Regions from separate parts of the Mesorhizobium sp. M1348 genome, predicted to be linked through region 2. Evidence: riboswitches for the same ligand, from Rfam matches in the RefSeq annotation. Region 2 holds a riboswitch; the other holds the start of a gene.
The links. Region 2 has a riboswitch for S-adenosylmethionine ahead of NKH13_RS21805 (O-succinylhomoserine sulfhydrylase). Riboswitches for the same ligand answer to the same signal wherever they lie in the genome.
Positions count from the first base shown of each region.

Region 1: linked by a shared signal. The riboswitch ahead of metX (homoserine O-acetyltransferase MetX) and the one ahead of NKH13_RS21805 (O-succinylhomoserine sulfhydrylase) in region 2 are both predicted to bind S-adenosylmethionine.

Region 1 covers NZ_JAMYLH010000001.1:443,465-450,705, forward strand. Annotated here, with positions in the region: gene NKH13_RS02255 (SDR family NAD(P)-dependent oxidoreductase) at 1-403, opposite strand, end outside; gene NKH13_RS02260 (DUF1330 domain-containing protein) at 639-959, shown strand; gene metW (methionine biosynthesis protein MetW) at 985-1,599, opposite strand; gene metX (homoserine O-acetyltransferase MetX) at 1,658-2,827, opposite strand; SAM riboswitch at 2,920-2,997, opposite strand; gene hisC (histidinol-phosphate transaminase) at 3,136-4,245, shown strand; gene NKH13_RS02280 (prephenate/arogenate dehydrogenase family protein) at 4,252-5,187, shown strand; gene NKH13_RS02285 (DUF2125 domain-containing protein) at 5,425-6,426, opposite strand; gene NKH13_RS02290 (gamma-glutamylcyclotransferase) at 6,541-7,074, shown strand; gene NKH13_RS02295 (quinone oxidoreductase family protein) at 7,095-7,241, opposite strand, start outside.
Region 2 covers NZ_JAMYLH010000014.1:18,879-26,119, forward strand. Annotated here, with positions in the region: gene mmsA (multiple monosaccharide ABC transporter ATP-binding protein) at 1-509, shown strand, start outside; gene mmsB (multiple monosaccharide ABC transporter permease) at 506-1,798, shown strand; gene araD1 (AraD1 family protein) at 1,988-2,980, shown strand; gene NKH13_RS21795 (hypothetical protein) at 3,008-3,457, shown strand; gene NKH13_RS21800 (2'-deoxycytidine 5'-triphosphate deaminase) at 3,492-4,586, opposite strand; SAM riboswitch at 4,722-4,799, shown strand; gene NKH13_RS21805 (O-succinylhomoserine sulfhydrylase) at 4,869-6,059, shown strand; gene NKH13_RS21810 (ceramide glucosyltransferase) at 6,096-7,241, opposite strand, start outside.

The DNA of each region.
Region 1 (7,241 bases), on a different contig from region 2:
CGCCGCTGGAGATCAGAACGATCCGGGTTCCCGGCTTGAGCGGACGCCGCAGAGCGGCCCGGCAAAACAGGAACGAGGCCTTGACGTCCGTGTCCCAGTTTGCGGAGAACGCCTTCCAGTTCTGTTCATGCACCGGCGCGGAAGGCGCCAGCGCACCTGCACAGATCACCAGCACGTCCGGCTCCAGCGCGGCGAAGACCTTATCGGGGGCGGAGTCCACCGTCGCATCGACCGCGAGCGTCTTCACACCCGAGACCTCCCAGGCAAATTGCGCCAGAGCCTGTTTTCCGCGGGCGACGGCCAGCACCGTCGCTTTCTCCTTGAGGGCGGCCTCCGCGATGGAGCGGCCAACACCACGGCTGCCTCCGACGACGACGACATTCTGACCTTGCAACGATCCCATGGATCACCTCTCTGTTCCCGGCCGCCGGACCATCCAGGCGCGCTCATCGATAAGGACAGCGCGGGCGAGGGGAAATCATCGGTGCCAGGCGGAAATATCTTTCAGTGACGGCAGCGGCGCGCCAGTTTTGTATTCAGTGTCATTACCTCGGGGGTAATCGACCTGTGCGCTACGTCTCGGCAAAACTGCTCCCATCAAGCCGATTGTTCGGCTTTCGACCACAAGGAGTTACGCCATGACCGCCTATGCCGTCGCCCATATGCGCCAGGTCACGCCAGGGCCGCAGATCATCGAGTACCTGCACAAGATCGATGCCACGCTGGAGCCGTTTGGCGGTCGCTTCATCGTGCATGGCAGCGAGGTGGAAGCCGTTGAAAACACCTGGCCGGGGCACCTCGTGATTATCGAGTTTCCCGACAGGCAGCAGGCGCGCGCATGGTACGACTCGCCCGCCTATCGGGAGATCTTGCCGCTGCGTACCGGCAATTCCCAGTCCGACGTGGTCTTCGTCGACGGCGTCCAGCACCCGCACAAGGCCACCGACGTTCTCGAATAAAGGGACGATCTGCTACGACTGGCTCTTATCGTTTCAGCAGGAACACCGCCTGCTGGCCGAAAAAATTCCAGAACCACCACGGCATCGAGAAGCCGATCCGCTGGCCGTTGGCGTCGAGCGCGGTTGCCTTTTCCACCGTCGCGCCAAGCTCGTCGCATAGATTGACGAAATCGCGAATGGTGCAGAAATGGATGTTGGGGGTGTCGTACCAATAATAGGGCAGGTCCTTGGTCACCGGCATGCGGCCGTTGAAGAGCAGCGAAAAGCGCACCCGCCAATGGCCGAAATTCGGGAAGGAGACGATGGCGCGGTTGCCGATCCGGAGCAGTTCGTCGAGCACCAGCTTCGGATTGCGGGTCGCCTGCAAGGTCTGCGACAAGACGACGAAGTCGAAACCCTTGTCGGGATAGAATTGGAGATCCTTGTCGGCATCGCCCTGGATGACCGACAGGCCCCGCGCCACGCATTCGTTGACGCCGCGCTGCGACAGTTCCAGCCCGCGGCCATCGACCTTCTTGGTCTCCTGCAGCAATTCGAGCAGCAGGCCGTCACCGGAACCGACGTCCAGCACCCGCGACTGCGGCGGGATGAGATCGGCGACGACTTCGAGGTCGACGCGCTGGGCGCGGTTGACGCTCATGCGTTCGGCTCCTGCCTGGCGCATGGTCCTGATCCGAACAGTCCGCAACCTTCCGAGGTCATGCGCCGAGCCCTCTCGCCCGCGCGGCCGAGGCGATGAAGCCTTTGATGGCGGCGAACAGTTCCGGCTCGTCGAGCAGGAAGGCGTCGTGGCCGCGGTCGGTCTCGATTTCGACGAACGATACCGAGGCGCCGGCCGCGTTCAGCGCGTGCACGACCGAGCGGCTCTCCTCGGTCGGGAACAGCCAGTCGCTGGTGAACGAAACCAGGCAGAAGCGCGTCTTGGTGCCGGCGAAGGCATCGGCCAGCCGGCCGCCATGGTCGGCGGCGAGATCGAAATAGTCCATCGCCCGGGTCATGTAGAGATAGGAGTTGGCATCGAAGCGATCGACGAAGGTCATGCCCTGATGGCGCAGATAGCTCTCGATCTGGAAGTCGGCATCGAAGCCGAAGGTCAGGGCTTCGCGGTCTTGCAGGTTGCGGCCGAACTTGCGGTGCAGCGCTGCTTCCGACAGATAGGTGATGTGGGCGGCCATGCGCGCCACCGCCAGCCCCTTTTCCGGCCGCTTGCCATGCTCGAAATATTTGCCGCCATGCCAGTCGGGGTCGGCCATCACCGCCTGCCTGCCGACCTCGTGGAAAGCGATGTTCTGCGAAGAATGGCGGGCGCCGGTGGCGATCGGCAGCGCCGAGAAGACGCGCTCCGGATAGCTGGAGGCCCATTGCAGCACCTGCATGCCGCCCATCGAGCCGCCAAGCACGCTGAACAGCTGTTCGATGCCGAAATGCTCGACCAGCTTCAGCTGCGCCCGCACCATGTCGCGGATGGTGATGATCGGCAGGTCGAGCCCGTAGGGCTTGGCGGTGGCGGGATTTGTCGAGGCGGGGCCGGTGGAGCCGAGACAGCCGCCGATGACGTTTGACGAGATTACGAAGAAACGGTCGGTGTCGATGATCTTGCCGGGGCCGATCAGCACTTCCCACCAGCCCGGCTTGCCGGTCACCGGATTGGTGTTGGCGACATGCTGGTCGCCGGTCAGCGCATGGCAGACGAGGATGGCGTTGGAGCGCGCGTCGTTGAGCGTGCCATAGGTCTGGTAGGCGATCTGGAACGGCGACAGCAGCGTGCCGGCGTCGAGCTTGAGCGGCTTGTCGGCGCCGAAACGCAACACCGGGCTCGACGGCTGGTCGGCCTCGTTGTTGGTTTTTCGAGCGCGCAAAGCGACCATCACATCTCCTTGCCCGGGCTTCAGCTGCCGCCAGTCTGGAGCAACAACCAGTCAGGGCAACAAAAAACCGGCCATGCCTTCGCAAAGCCGGTTACAGGATGCAAACGGCCCTTTAGCAAGTTGTTTAACGTGGCTGCAAGCCGACCGGCCAAATCACCACGGAACTGTAGCCGTTCTTCTATGACTCGCGCATGGCTTCGTCAACGGCAAGTTCTTGATCCCGAATTGCCGCCCCTCGACATTCCGGGCCACGGCTTGTATTTCCGCTGCGGCCTCCGGATGGAGGCATCCTCGACGGATTTCATGGAATGAGCCAGACACCGGATCAGATACGTCCAACGCCCCGCGCCGGCATCATGGACATCGAAGCCTATGTGCCCGGCAAGAGCGCGGCGTCTGAAGGTGTCGCCAAGGTCCATAAATTGTCGGCGAACGAGAACCCGCTCGGTCCTTCGCCAAAGGCGATAGAGGCCGCGCGCGCGGTCGCCGACAAGCTCGCGGTCTATCCCGACGGCAGCGCCAGGCGCCTGAGGGAAGCGATCGCCGAGGTGCACGGGCTCAACCCGGCGAACATCGTCTGCTCCAACGGCTCCGACGAGATTCTGGGCCTGCTGGCGCAGACCTACCTCGCACCCGGCGATGAAGCCATCATCACCGAACACGGCTTCATGGTCTACAAGATCTATATACAGTCGGCCGGTGCGGTCCCGGTAACGGTCAAGGAGACCCACGAACGCGCCGACATCGACGCGATCCTTGCCGCGGTGACGCCGCGCACCAGGATCATCTTCCTTGCCAATCCAAACAATCCAACCGGCACTTACGTGCCGTTCCAGGAGGTGCGCCGCCTGCATGCCGGCCTGCCGCGAAACGTGCTTCTGGTGCTGGATGCCGCTTACGCCGAATATGTCCGGCGCAACGACTATGAAGCCGGCGTCGAGTTGGTGGGCAGCGCGGAAAACGTGGTCATGACCCGCACTTTCTCCAAATTGGGCCTGGGCGGCGCGCGGATCGGCTGGATGTATGCGCCAATGCACGTCATCGACGCGATCAACCGCGTGCGGGGACCTTTCAATGTCAATGCGACGGCAATCGAGGCCGGCATCGCGGCGATCCGCGACCGCGCCCACATCGAACGCAGCGTCGCGCATAACGAGACCTGGCTGGCTTGGCTGAGCGAGCAATTGGAGGGGCTTGGGCTGCGGGTGACGCCGAGCGTCGGCAATTTCATCCTCATCCACTTTCCCGAGGACAAAAAGCATTCGGCGGAGGCGGCCGACGACTACCTCAGCCAGCGCGGCTACATATTGCGGCGCGTTTCCGGCTACGGTTTTCCCAACGCGCTGCGCATGAGCATCGGCACCGAAGAGGCCAACCGCGGCGTTGTCGCAGCACTCGCGACATTCCTGAAAAGCTAGAACACCATGACCTCACCGATGTTCGAAAAGATCGCGCTGGTCGGCATCGGCCTGATCGGCTCGTCGCTTGCCCGCGTCATCCGCCGCGAGGGACTGGCCGGCCAAGTCGCGATTTCGACGCGCAGCGAGGCGACGCTGGCGCGGGCGCGCGAACTTGGCCTTGGCGACACCTACACGACGGACGCGAAAGAGGCGGTTCGCGACGCCGATCTGGTCATCGTTTCGGTGCCGGTCGGCTCTTCGGGTACCGTCGCCGCGGAGATCGCACCGGCGCTGAAGAAGGGCGCCATCCTCACCGATGTCGGCTCGACCAAGGCGTCGGTCATCGCGCAGATGCAGCCGCATGTCCCTGATGGCGTGCACTTCATCCCCGGCCATCCTTTGGCCGGCACCGAAAAATCGGGACCGGATGCCGGTTTTGCCGAACTGTTCGAGAACCGCTGGTGCATCTTCACGCCGCTGCCCGGCACCGATCCCGCGGCACTGGAAAAGCTCTCGGAATTCTGGCGCCGCTGCGGCTCCAACATCGACACGATGGACCCGCAGCATCACGACATGACGCTGGCCATCGTTTCGCACCTGCCGCACATCATCGCCTACAACATCGTCGGTACCGCCGACGATCTGGAGTCGGTGACCAAGTCCGAGGTCATCAAATACTCGGCTTCCGGCTTTCGCGACTTCACCCGTCTCGCGGCGTCCGACCCGACCATGTGGCGCGACGTCTGCCTGCACAACAAGGACGCCATTCTCGAAATGCTGGCGCGGTTTTCCGAGGATCTGTCCTCGCTGCAGCGGGCGATCCGCTGGGGCGACGGCGAAAAGCTGTTCGACCTGTTCACCCGCACCCGCGCCGTCCGCCGCTCGATTATCGAGGCCGGCCAGGACATCGACGTACCGGATTTCGGCCGCCAGGCAGTCGAACACCCGCCGAAGGGATAAGCCGCGGCAGGCCGATCGCAGGCCAGACCGCCCTAGAACGGTTCATCGTTTCACGGAAACGCCGAGCCGCTCTATCTTTTTGTTTTGACGCAATTCCGGACGGAAAACCGTTCACACTTTTCCTGGAATTACTCTAAAGCGCGTCGCGTTCGACCGGCCTCATGTGACGCGCATTAGGTTCTTGTTTTGATGCATGTCGTTGTCGCAAAACCGCTGCACACTTTTGCGCGACATGCATTAGTCGAGCGGCTTGATCTTGCCGAGCGGGATGAAGCCGAGCGAGGCCTTGCCCCTGACGATCTTAAGCGGCATCGACGGCTGGTTGCCGAGCAGCGCCAGTCCGGCAAAGCCGGTTTGGATCTCTTTCTTCTGCTCGGGGATGGCGGTGGCGAGGATTGCCGCCACTGCCTTCGGATCAGTGAGCCTGATCGTCAGGTCGGCATTTAGGAGACCGTCGTCATCGACCGACAGCGGTCCGGAAACGGTGATGCGCGCAGTTCCGGACGACAGATCGAGCTCGTGGATTTCGGCCGCCTGGCCGCGCAGGCTCTTCGGATTTGCCTTGATCAGTGTCACGCCGTTCTTCAGCGTCACGTCGCCGCTGCCGTCGAGCGGCGGCAAGACGCGCCCGTCGATGGCCGCCGCGTCAATTTCGAGATCGGTGAAATTGCCGGCATAGTCGATGTCCGGGCCGTTTGGGCGCAATTGTCCGGTGGCGGCTCCGGCGCTGAACAGCGAGACTGGATCGGTGTCGTCTGCCGGATCGGTCTGGCCGGACAGGCCTTCTGCCTGCAGCGACAGCCGCCTCGGCAGCGGCCAGGACAGCTTCATGTCGGCCCGCAGATCATCCCAGTCGATCCACAGCGGGGTCATGCCGGGAACAGAGGTCCTGAGCGGCCCCCTGAGCTCGGCGGCAGGCGACAAAAGCCGGGTGATCTGCGTGGCGGCGTTGATTTTGCCTGTCGATGCCGCGACGTTGCGGCGGTCGTCCTCGTAAGCCAGACTGTCGCAGGAAAGGGTGAAGCTGAAGGGATAGCCCCTAACCGCGAGATTGGCGCACTCGGCCTTGATACCGTTGTCGTCGAGATCGGCGACCGCCTTGTCGGTCGCGCTCTCGACCAGGTCCGCCAGGTAGAACCAGCCCGCGCTGTAGATGCCGAACAGCACGAGAATGAATGCGGCAAGCCACAACAGGCGGCGACGTTGGCTGGGCGGCGGGCGCTCGTCACTTGACGTCATGCTGCGGCTTTCGTTAACGCGGGTGGCACGGGCGGGCTGTCGCTTGCGGCAACAACGGGTAGACGGACTGAAACACCACCGGTGGGGTGGTTCGTCACAATCAGGCTTGGCGATATGGGCGATTTTTGGGTTTTTGGCTACGGCTCACTGATCTGGCGGCCGGGATTCGCCCATGTCGAGACGCGGCGCGCCCGCCTGCATGGCTATCGCCGTTCGCTCTGCGTCTATTCTTTCGTGCATCGCGGCACGCGCGAACGGCCGGGCCTGGTGCTCGGCCTCGACCGCGGCGGCTCCTGCATCGGGCTGGCGTTCCGGGTTCCAGGCGAGCTGCGCAACGAGGTCATCACCTATCTGCGCGAGCGCGAACTGGTCACCAACGTCTATCTCGAACGTGTACTCAGCGTTCGCCTCGACAAGAGTGAAACGGATGGGGGCGAGACTGTCGAAGCCATCGCCTATGTCGTGGACCGCAGCCATGAGCAATATGCCGGTGCGCCCGACCCGGCCGAGGCGGCGGCCGTCGTTCGCGGCGCCGTCGGCCAGTCGGGCAGGAATGAGGATTACGTGTTCAGCACGCTGGAGCACCTCGAAGCACTGGGTATAAGCGATCACTGGCTGGAAGACGTGACGAGACGGATCGCGACGTAGCTTCGGTGTCGTGGCCTGGGCTACATCCTGAAAATCTGTTTTCCAAGATCGGCGCGATCCAGGCTGCCTGCCACGGCAAGCTTGAACTCGGTCAGCGCGTGGAGACCGCCGACAGGAACGTGGAAGCCCGGCTGACCGAAGATGTCGATGATCTCGCGTAGGACAGG
Region 2 (7,241 bases):
CCTACGTTACCGAGGACCGCAAGACCTACGGTCTCAACTTGATCGACCACATCAAGCACAACATCACGCTGGCCAACCTGCCCGGCGTGTCGCGCCACGGCGTGATCGACGATTTGCGCGAGCTCTCGGTCGCCAATGATTATCGCGGCAGGACCAATATCCGAGCCTCGAGCGTCTACCAGATGACCGGCAACCTTTCTGGCGGAAATCAACAGAAGGTGGTGCTGTCGAAATGGCTGTTCGCCAATCCGGAAGTGCTGATTCTCGACGAGCCGACACGCGGTATCGACGTCGGTGCCAAGTATGAAATCTATACGATCATCGCGCGTCTCGCCTCCGAGGGTAAGGCAATCATCGTCATCTCGTCGGAAATGCCCGAACTGCTCGGCATCACCGACCGCATCTACGTCATGAACGAAGGACGCATCGTCGGCGAAATGGCGGCGAGCGACGCCAGCCAGGAAAAGATAATGCGCGCCATCGTCCGCGGAGAAGGAAAAGCATCATGAGCACCGAAAGCGCTCCCGGGCCGCAGACCGGCGTTGCCCAGGACCTACAACAGGGACCTCGCATTGCCGTCTCGGCGCTGGTCACCAACCTGCGCGAATACGGGTTGGTGCTGGCGTTGATCGCAATCATGGTGTTCTTCCAGTTCACCACGTCCGGAACGCTGTTCAAGCCGGTGAACCTCAGCAATCTGGTTCAGCAGAACAGCTTCATCATCGTGATGGCGCTGGGCATGCTTCTGGTGATCGTTTCGGGCCACATCGATCTCAGCGTCGGCTCCGTCGCCGGCTTCATCGGCGCGCTGGCGGCGATGATGATGGTCATCTGGCCGCTTGGCCCGTTGAGCAATCCGCTGGTGGTGTCGATCATCTGCCTGATCGTCGGTGGCGCGATCGGCGCGGCACAAGGCTACTGGATTGCCTATCATCGAATACCGAGCTTCATCGTCACACTGGCGGGCATGCTGATCTTCCGCGGCATCTGCCAGGCGCTGCTGGGTGGCGGGTCTTCCGTGGGGCCGCTCCCCGTCGGCTTCAAGGCGCTCAGTTCCGGCTTCATTCCGGACCTGATCGGCCCATTGACGCTGATACCGCCAACCGTGAACGCCGCCGGCAAAACCATTGTCGGCAGCGGCCTGACGCTGCACCTGACGACGATCGTGATCGGCCTCGTCGCCGTGCTCGCCTATGCCTATTTCGGACTCAGGGCACGGCGCACCCGTGAGAAGCATGGCTACGAAGCCGAGCCCTTCTCGCTGTTCGTCGTCAAGACCCTGGTGATCAGCGCGCTGGCGCTGTTTCTCGTCTACCAATTCGCCACCTATAGGGGTCTCCCCATCGTTCTCATGGTGATGGGCGTGCTGATCGCGTTGTTCGTCTTCGTTACCAAACGCATGACGATCGGCCGTCGCATCTACGCGATGGGCGGCAATGCCAAGGCAGCCCAGCTATCGGGCATCAAGACCGAACGGCTGACGTTGATGGTGTTCATCAATATGGGCGTGCTGTCGGCACTCGGCGGCCTGATTATCGCTGCGCGCCTGGGGCAGGCTGTGCCGGCGGCGGGCCTCGGCAGCGAGCTTGACGTCATCGCCGCGGTGTTCATCGGTGGCGCTTCGGCGATGGGCGGTGTCGGCCAGGTCATCGGCGCGGTGGTCGGCGGCTTTATCATGGGCGTCATGAACAACGGCATGTCGATCATGGGCGTCAATGTCGACTGGCAGCAGGTGGTCAAAGGCCTGGTGCTGCTCGGCGCCGTCGTCTTCGACGTCTACAACAAGAACAAGGCTTGAGAGGCAACCAGGAGGCATACGGGTCATATCGCGGCGCTGCCGGGCGACGCGAAAAAGTCCCCCGAAGGACCTGATCCGCGAGCGCAATCCGGACGAAGAATTTCAACCGAGGCGCGGACAGGGTCCGGGCCGCGCAGGGTAGGGTTTGCCGAGAAAGGCAGGCCAGCCCGCAATTCAGAGAGGGTTACCATGCTGATCTCACAGATCCTCGACGACGCCGAGACGATCCGCGTCGTTGCCCGCAACGGCGGCAAGACCCGCGTCATCAACGGCGCCCGCAGCGTCTATTCGCTGGCGATGGAGGCCGCGCGCACCGGCAGCGGGCTTGTCGCCCTGATCGAGCGCAAGGGCTTTGGCGAAACCGTCGATCTCGACGCAGCCTACAAGAAGGGGCGGCTGCTGTCGCCGATCAACCATCCCGATCCGGCGCATCTCCATCTCACCGGCACCGGGCTGACGCATCTCGGCTCCGCCGCGACCCGCGATTCCATGCATAAGAAGCTCAGCACGGACGGCGAGGAACAGCTGACCGATTCCATGAAGATGTTCCGCATGGGGCTTGAGGGCGGCAAGCCGGCGAAGGGCCAGACTGGCGTGCAGCCGGAATGGTTCTACAAGGGCAATGGCACCATGGCAGTGGCGCCCGGGGCGCCGCTTATGTCGCCGGCCTTCGCCCAGGATGCCGGCGAGGAGCCGGAAATCGCCGGTATCTATGTGATCGGCGACGACGGCGCCCCGTTCCGCGTCGGCTTCACGCTGTCGAACGAGTTTTCCGACCACGTCACCGAGCGCGTGAACTATCTCTTCCTTGCCCATTCCAAGCTGCGCAACGCTTCGTTCGGGCCCGAAATCCTGATCGGCGATCTGCCGTCCGACATCCGCGGCGCCTCACGCATCCTGCGTGACGGCAAGCTGCTTTGGGAAAAGCCGTTCCTGTCGGGCGAGGCGAACATGTCGCACACCATTGGCAATCTCGAGCATCACCACTTCAAATACTCGGCCTTCCGCCAGCCGGGCGACGTGCATGTGCACATGTTCGGCACGGCGACGCTGTCCTTCGCCGACGGCATCAGGACCGAGGCCGGCGACGTGTTCGAAATCGAGGCCCAGGATTTCGGCCTGCCGCTGCGCAACCCGCTTGAAATCGAGCAGCCGGTGAAGGTGGCGGTGAAGGCGTTGTAAACTGGTGACAGAATTCAGGGGCGAAAGATGAACGGCCTGCGGATTGGCACTGTGTTCGTAAGTTTAGTCCTGTTCCTCGCCTATTTCTCCCCAGCGGCTTACAGCGCCGGACAATGCAGCGCAAAATCCTATCGCGAAGCCCGGATGTCGATGACTAACCGGCTTCTGGCCACCGGCTATTCGAAATCGCAAGTGAGCTTTCTGATGCGCAACGCGGATCGCATGACGTCCGCACTCCGCGCTGACAGAATGAACGACAATGGCAGAGCCTGCGGTATCGACTCCGCCAGAGCCCATGTGCTGGGATGTCTCGGCAAGCAGTTGTTCCCCTTGCAGTCCAGCTCAAGCGCCTCACTTGACGAGAAGCAAACCAGAGGATTTTGGGGGAAGAAGCGATTGGCAGTGCGAGAACTGCTCTTTATCGGTCAGTTTCATGGCTGCCTTGGCGCCGCGAAAGAATATCTGTTTCGCGGCTGACAGCTTGTTCGCGGCTGACGGCTTGCGAACAAGCTCAGCGCGCGGCGCGGAAATGCTTGGACAGTTTCAGGCCCTGCGCCTGATAGTTCGAGCCGAGATCTGTGCCGTAGAGCGCTTGCGGCCGTTTCAGCATGTGCTCGTAGACTAGCCGCCCGACGATCTGGCCGTGGTCGAGGATGAACGGCACTTCATGGCTGCGTACCTCGAGCACCGCCCGGCTGCCGGTGCCGCCCGACGCCGAATGGCCGAAACCCGGGTCGAAGAAACCGGCATAATGGACGCGGAACTCGCCGACCAGCGGATCGAAGGGCGTCATTTCGGCGGCGTAGAGCGGCGGCACATGCACCGCCTCGCGCGACACCAGAATATAGAATTCGTCCGGATCGAGCACCAGCTCGCCGGCACCGCTCTTGTAGAGCGGCTCCCAGAAATCGACGACATCCTGCGCGGCGCGCTTGTCGACGTCGACCAGGCCGGTGTGGTGCTTGCCGCGATAGCCGACCAGCCCGTCCTTGTCGCCGTCGAGATCGATCGACAGCGCGATGCCACCGCCTGAGATATTGGGTGGTTCGGTGGCGACCAGCATTTCGGCGCGGTGCAACTCGTGCAGCTCGCTTTCCGACAAAAGCGCATTGCCGGTGCGGAACCTGATCTGCGACAGCCGCGAGCCGGTGCGCACGACGATCGGGAAGGTGCGCGGGCTGACTTCCAGATAAAGCGGGCCTTCATAGCCGGCGGCGATCTTGTCGAACTCGTGGCCACGGTCGGTCATAACCCGGGTAAAGATATCGAGCCGCCCGGTCGAGCTCTTCGGGTTGGCCGAAGCCGAAATATGCGCGGGCAGCGCCAGGCTTTCGAGAAGCGGCACGATGTAGACGCAGCCGGTTTCCAGCACGGCACCTTCGGCGAGGTTGATCTCGTGCAGCTTCAGCCGGTCGAGCTTGTCGGCAACCCTGTGGTCCGGGCCGGGCAAGAAGGAAGCACGCACCCGCCAGGCCTTGTCGCCGAGCCTGAGGTCAAGGCTGGCCGGCTGGATCTGATCGGCATCGAGCGTGCGCGGCGATTTCAGCGCGCCCGACTGGAACAGCGCGGAAATATCCTGATCGGGAAGAATGCCTGTCTGCCGCAAGGGTCTGGCTCCGTTCGAACGCCGGGCGAGGTCTTGTACTGTCGCAGGTCCGACCGTGGACGCCTTTGGCACCTGCTTGGTACAACCCTCTTAATCATGCCGGCAATTGACGCAAGCGTGGCGCGGGTCTAAAGGTCGTTATCCCGTGGTGATTTGGCCGGTCGGCTTGCAGCCACGTTAAACAAGTCGCTAAAGGACCGTCGGGCCGCAAGGCCATATGGACCGGTTGCGACTTTCGCGACCGGTTTTTTGTTGTTTGGACCATTTTTGGTGTTGGATAGAATGATGAACAAGAAGCGCGACTGGAAGCCTCAGACCGCACTCGTGCATGCCGGGACGCTGCGTTCCGGCTTCGGCGAGACCTCCGAGGCGATGTATCTCACCCAAGGCTATGTCTACGAGACGGCGCAAGCGGCGGAAGCCCGCTTCAAGGGCGAGGAGCCGGGCTTCATCTATTCGCGCTATGCCAACCCGACCGTCGACATGTTTGAAAAACGCATGTGCGCGCTGGAAGGCGCCGAGGACGCGCGCGCCACGGCATCCGGCATGGCGGCGGTGACGGCAGCACTGCTGTGCAGCGCCAAGGCGGGCGACCATATCGTCGCGGCGCGCGCGCTGTTCGGCTCCTGCCGCTGGGTGGTCGAGACGCTGGCGCCGAAATACGGCATCGAGGCAACACTGGTCGACGGCACAGACATCGCCAGTTGGGAAAAGGCGGTCAAGCCGAACACCAAACTGTTCTTCCTGGAAAGCCCGACCAATCCGACGCTGGAGGTGGTCGATATCGCCGCCGTCGCCGCACTTGCCAACTCGATTGGCGCCAGGCTGATCGTCGATAATGTCTTCGCCACGCCCTTGCAGCAGAAACCCCTGCAGCTCGGCGCTCACATCGTCGTCTACTCCGCGACCAAGCATATTGACGGCCAGGGGCGCTGTCTTGGCGGCATCGTTCTGTCGGACAAGAAGTGGATCGACGAAAACTTGCATGACTATTTCCGTCACACCGGCCCGAGCCTCTCGCCCTTCAATGCCTGGACGCTGCTGAAAGGGCTGGAGACGCTGCCGCTGCGCGTACGCCAGCAGACGGAAAGTGCCGGCCGCATCGCGGATTTCCTCGCCGAGCGCCCGCAAGTCGCCCGCGTCATCTATCCCGGCCGCGCCGACCACCCGCAAGCGGCCGTGGTCAAGAAGCAGATGTCGGGCGGCTCGACGCTGATCTGCCTGGATGTGAAGGGCGGCAAGCAGGCGGCCTTTGCCTTCCAGAACGCACTCGACATCGTGCTGATTTCCAACAATCTCGGCGATGCCAAGAGCCTGATCACCCATCCGGCGACGACGACGCACAAGAACTTGACCGATGAGGCTCGCGCCGAGCTCGGTATCGGACCGGGAACGCTCAGGCTTTCCGTCGGCCTGGAAGATGCCAACGATCTGCTCGAAGATATCGAGCAAGCGCTGAGAGCTGCCGGATAAGGACTGGCCGAACAGAGGCGAGCGGGGATGCGCCGATCAGACGCCGGACGGGGTCTCTTCCAGCTCCGCGACGGCCTTGGTCTGGATGGTCATCACGTTGCCGCGCCAGTCGACGGCGCCGCTCAGCCATCCGCGCGCCCAAATGGCGGGAAGCATCAGGTCTCGCGCCATCATCGCCGGGATCGTGCGCGGCGACAGGTGCCATCCCTTGGCCGAGGCCAAGACGCATTCCGGCAGGTAGGCCGCGACCAGCACGGCGATGGCGGTTGCCGGCAGGCTGACGCCGGCGTCAGCCGCGGCGATCAGCGCAAGCACCAGCGGCGGCGCCGCGCCGATCAGGATTTCGGGGGCAAAGAACAGTGCAAAGGTGACGCGGCGCAGCCGCGCCCAGCGCGCCTGCCGCGACCAGATCTCGCCAAGCGTGCGCCGGCCGAGCGGCTGTTCGAAGGGCGAGGCGACAAGATTGACCCGCAGTCCGAGCCCGTTGACCAGCTTGGTCGCGGCGGCGTCCTCGGCGATCTCGGCAGCAAGCGCGCGGATGCCGCCATTGGCATCGAGCATCGGCTTGTTCCACAACATGCTCTTGCCCTGCGCGAAGCCGAGGCCGAGCGCCTCTCCAGCGTACTGCCAGCGTGCCTGCAGCGTGTTGAGAAAGGCGCATTCGACCTCCCCCCAAAATCCGTCCGGCCGCGAGCCGATCGGCGTCGAGCAGACGAGGCCGGTATCGGGCCGCCATGCCGCCATCAGCTGTTGGACATAATCGCTCGGCATAAGCACGTTGGAATCGGCAAGGATGACCCAGCGATAATGGGCCGCCTCCCAACCCTTCACGCAATTATTGAGTTTTGGATTGCCGCTGATGCGGTCGTCACCGACTAGAAGGCGGGCGCGAATAGCTGGAAACCGCGCCATTGCGGCGGTGATCGGCTTGACCACCGGGTCATCGGCATGGGCGACGCAGAAGATGAGTTCGTAGCGCGGCCAGTCGAGGGAGAAGGCGCGCTCCAGAGTCTCTTCGGCAAACGGCTCGACGCCGCGCGCCGGGACGACGATCGATACCGGCGGCGCGTCGGCCGCGGGCGGTGCAATCCTGGCTGGTCGCTTCAGCTTCAGCGAAGCTAACAGGATGCTGGCGAGATTTGAAAGAAGGAGGGCTATGGAAAGGAGGGCGGCTGCGAATGT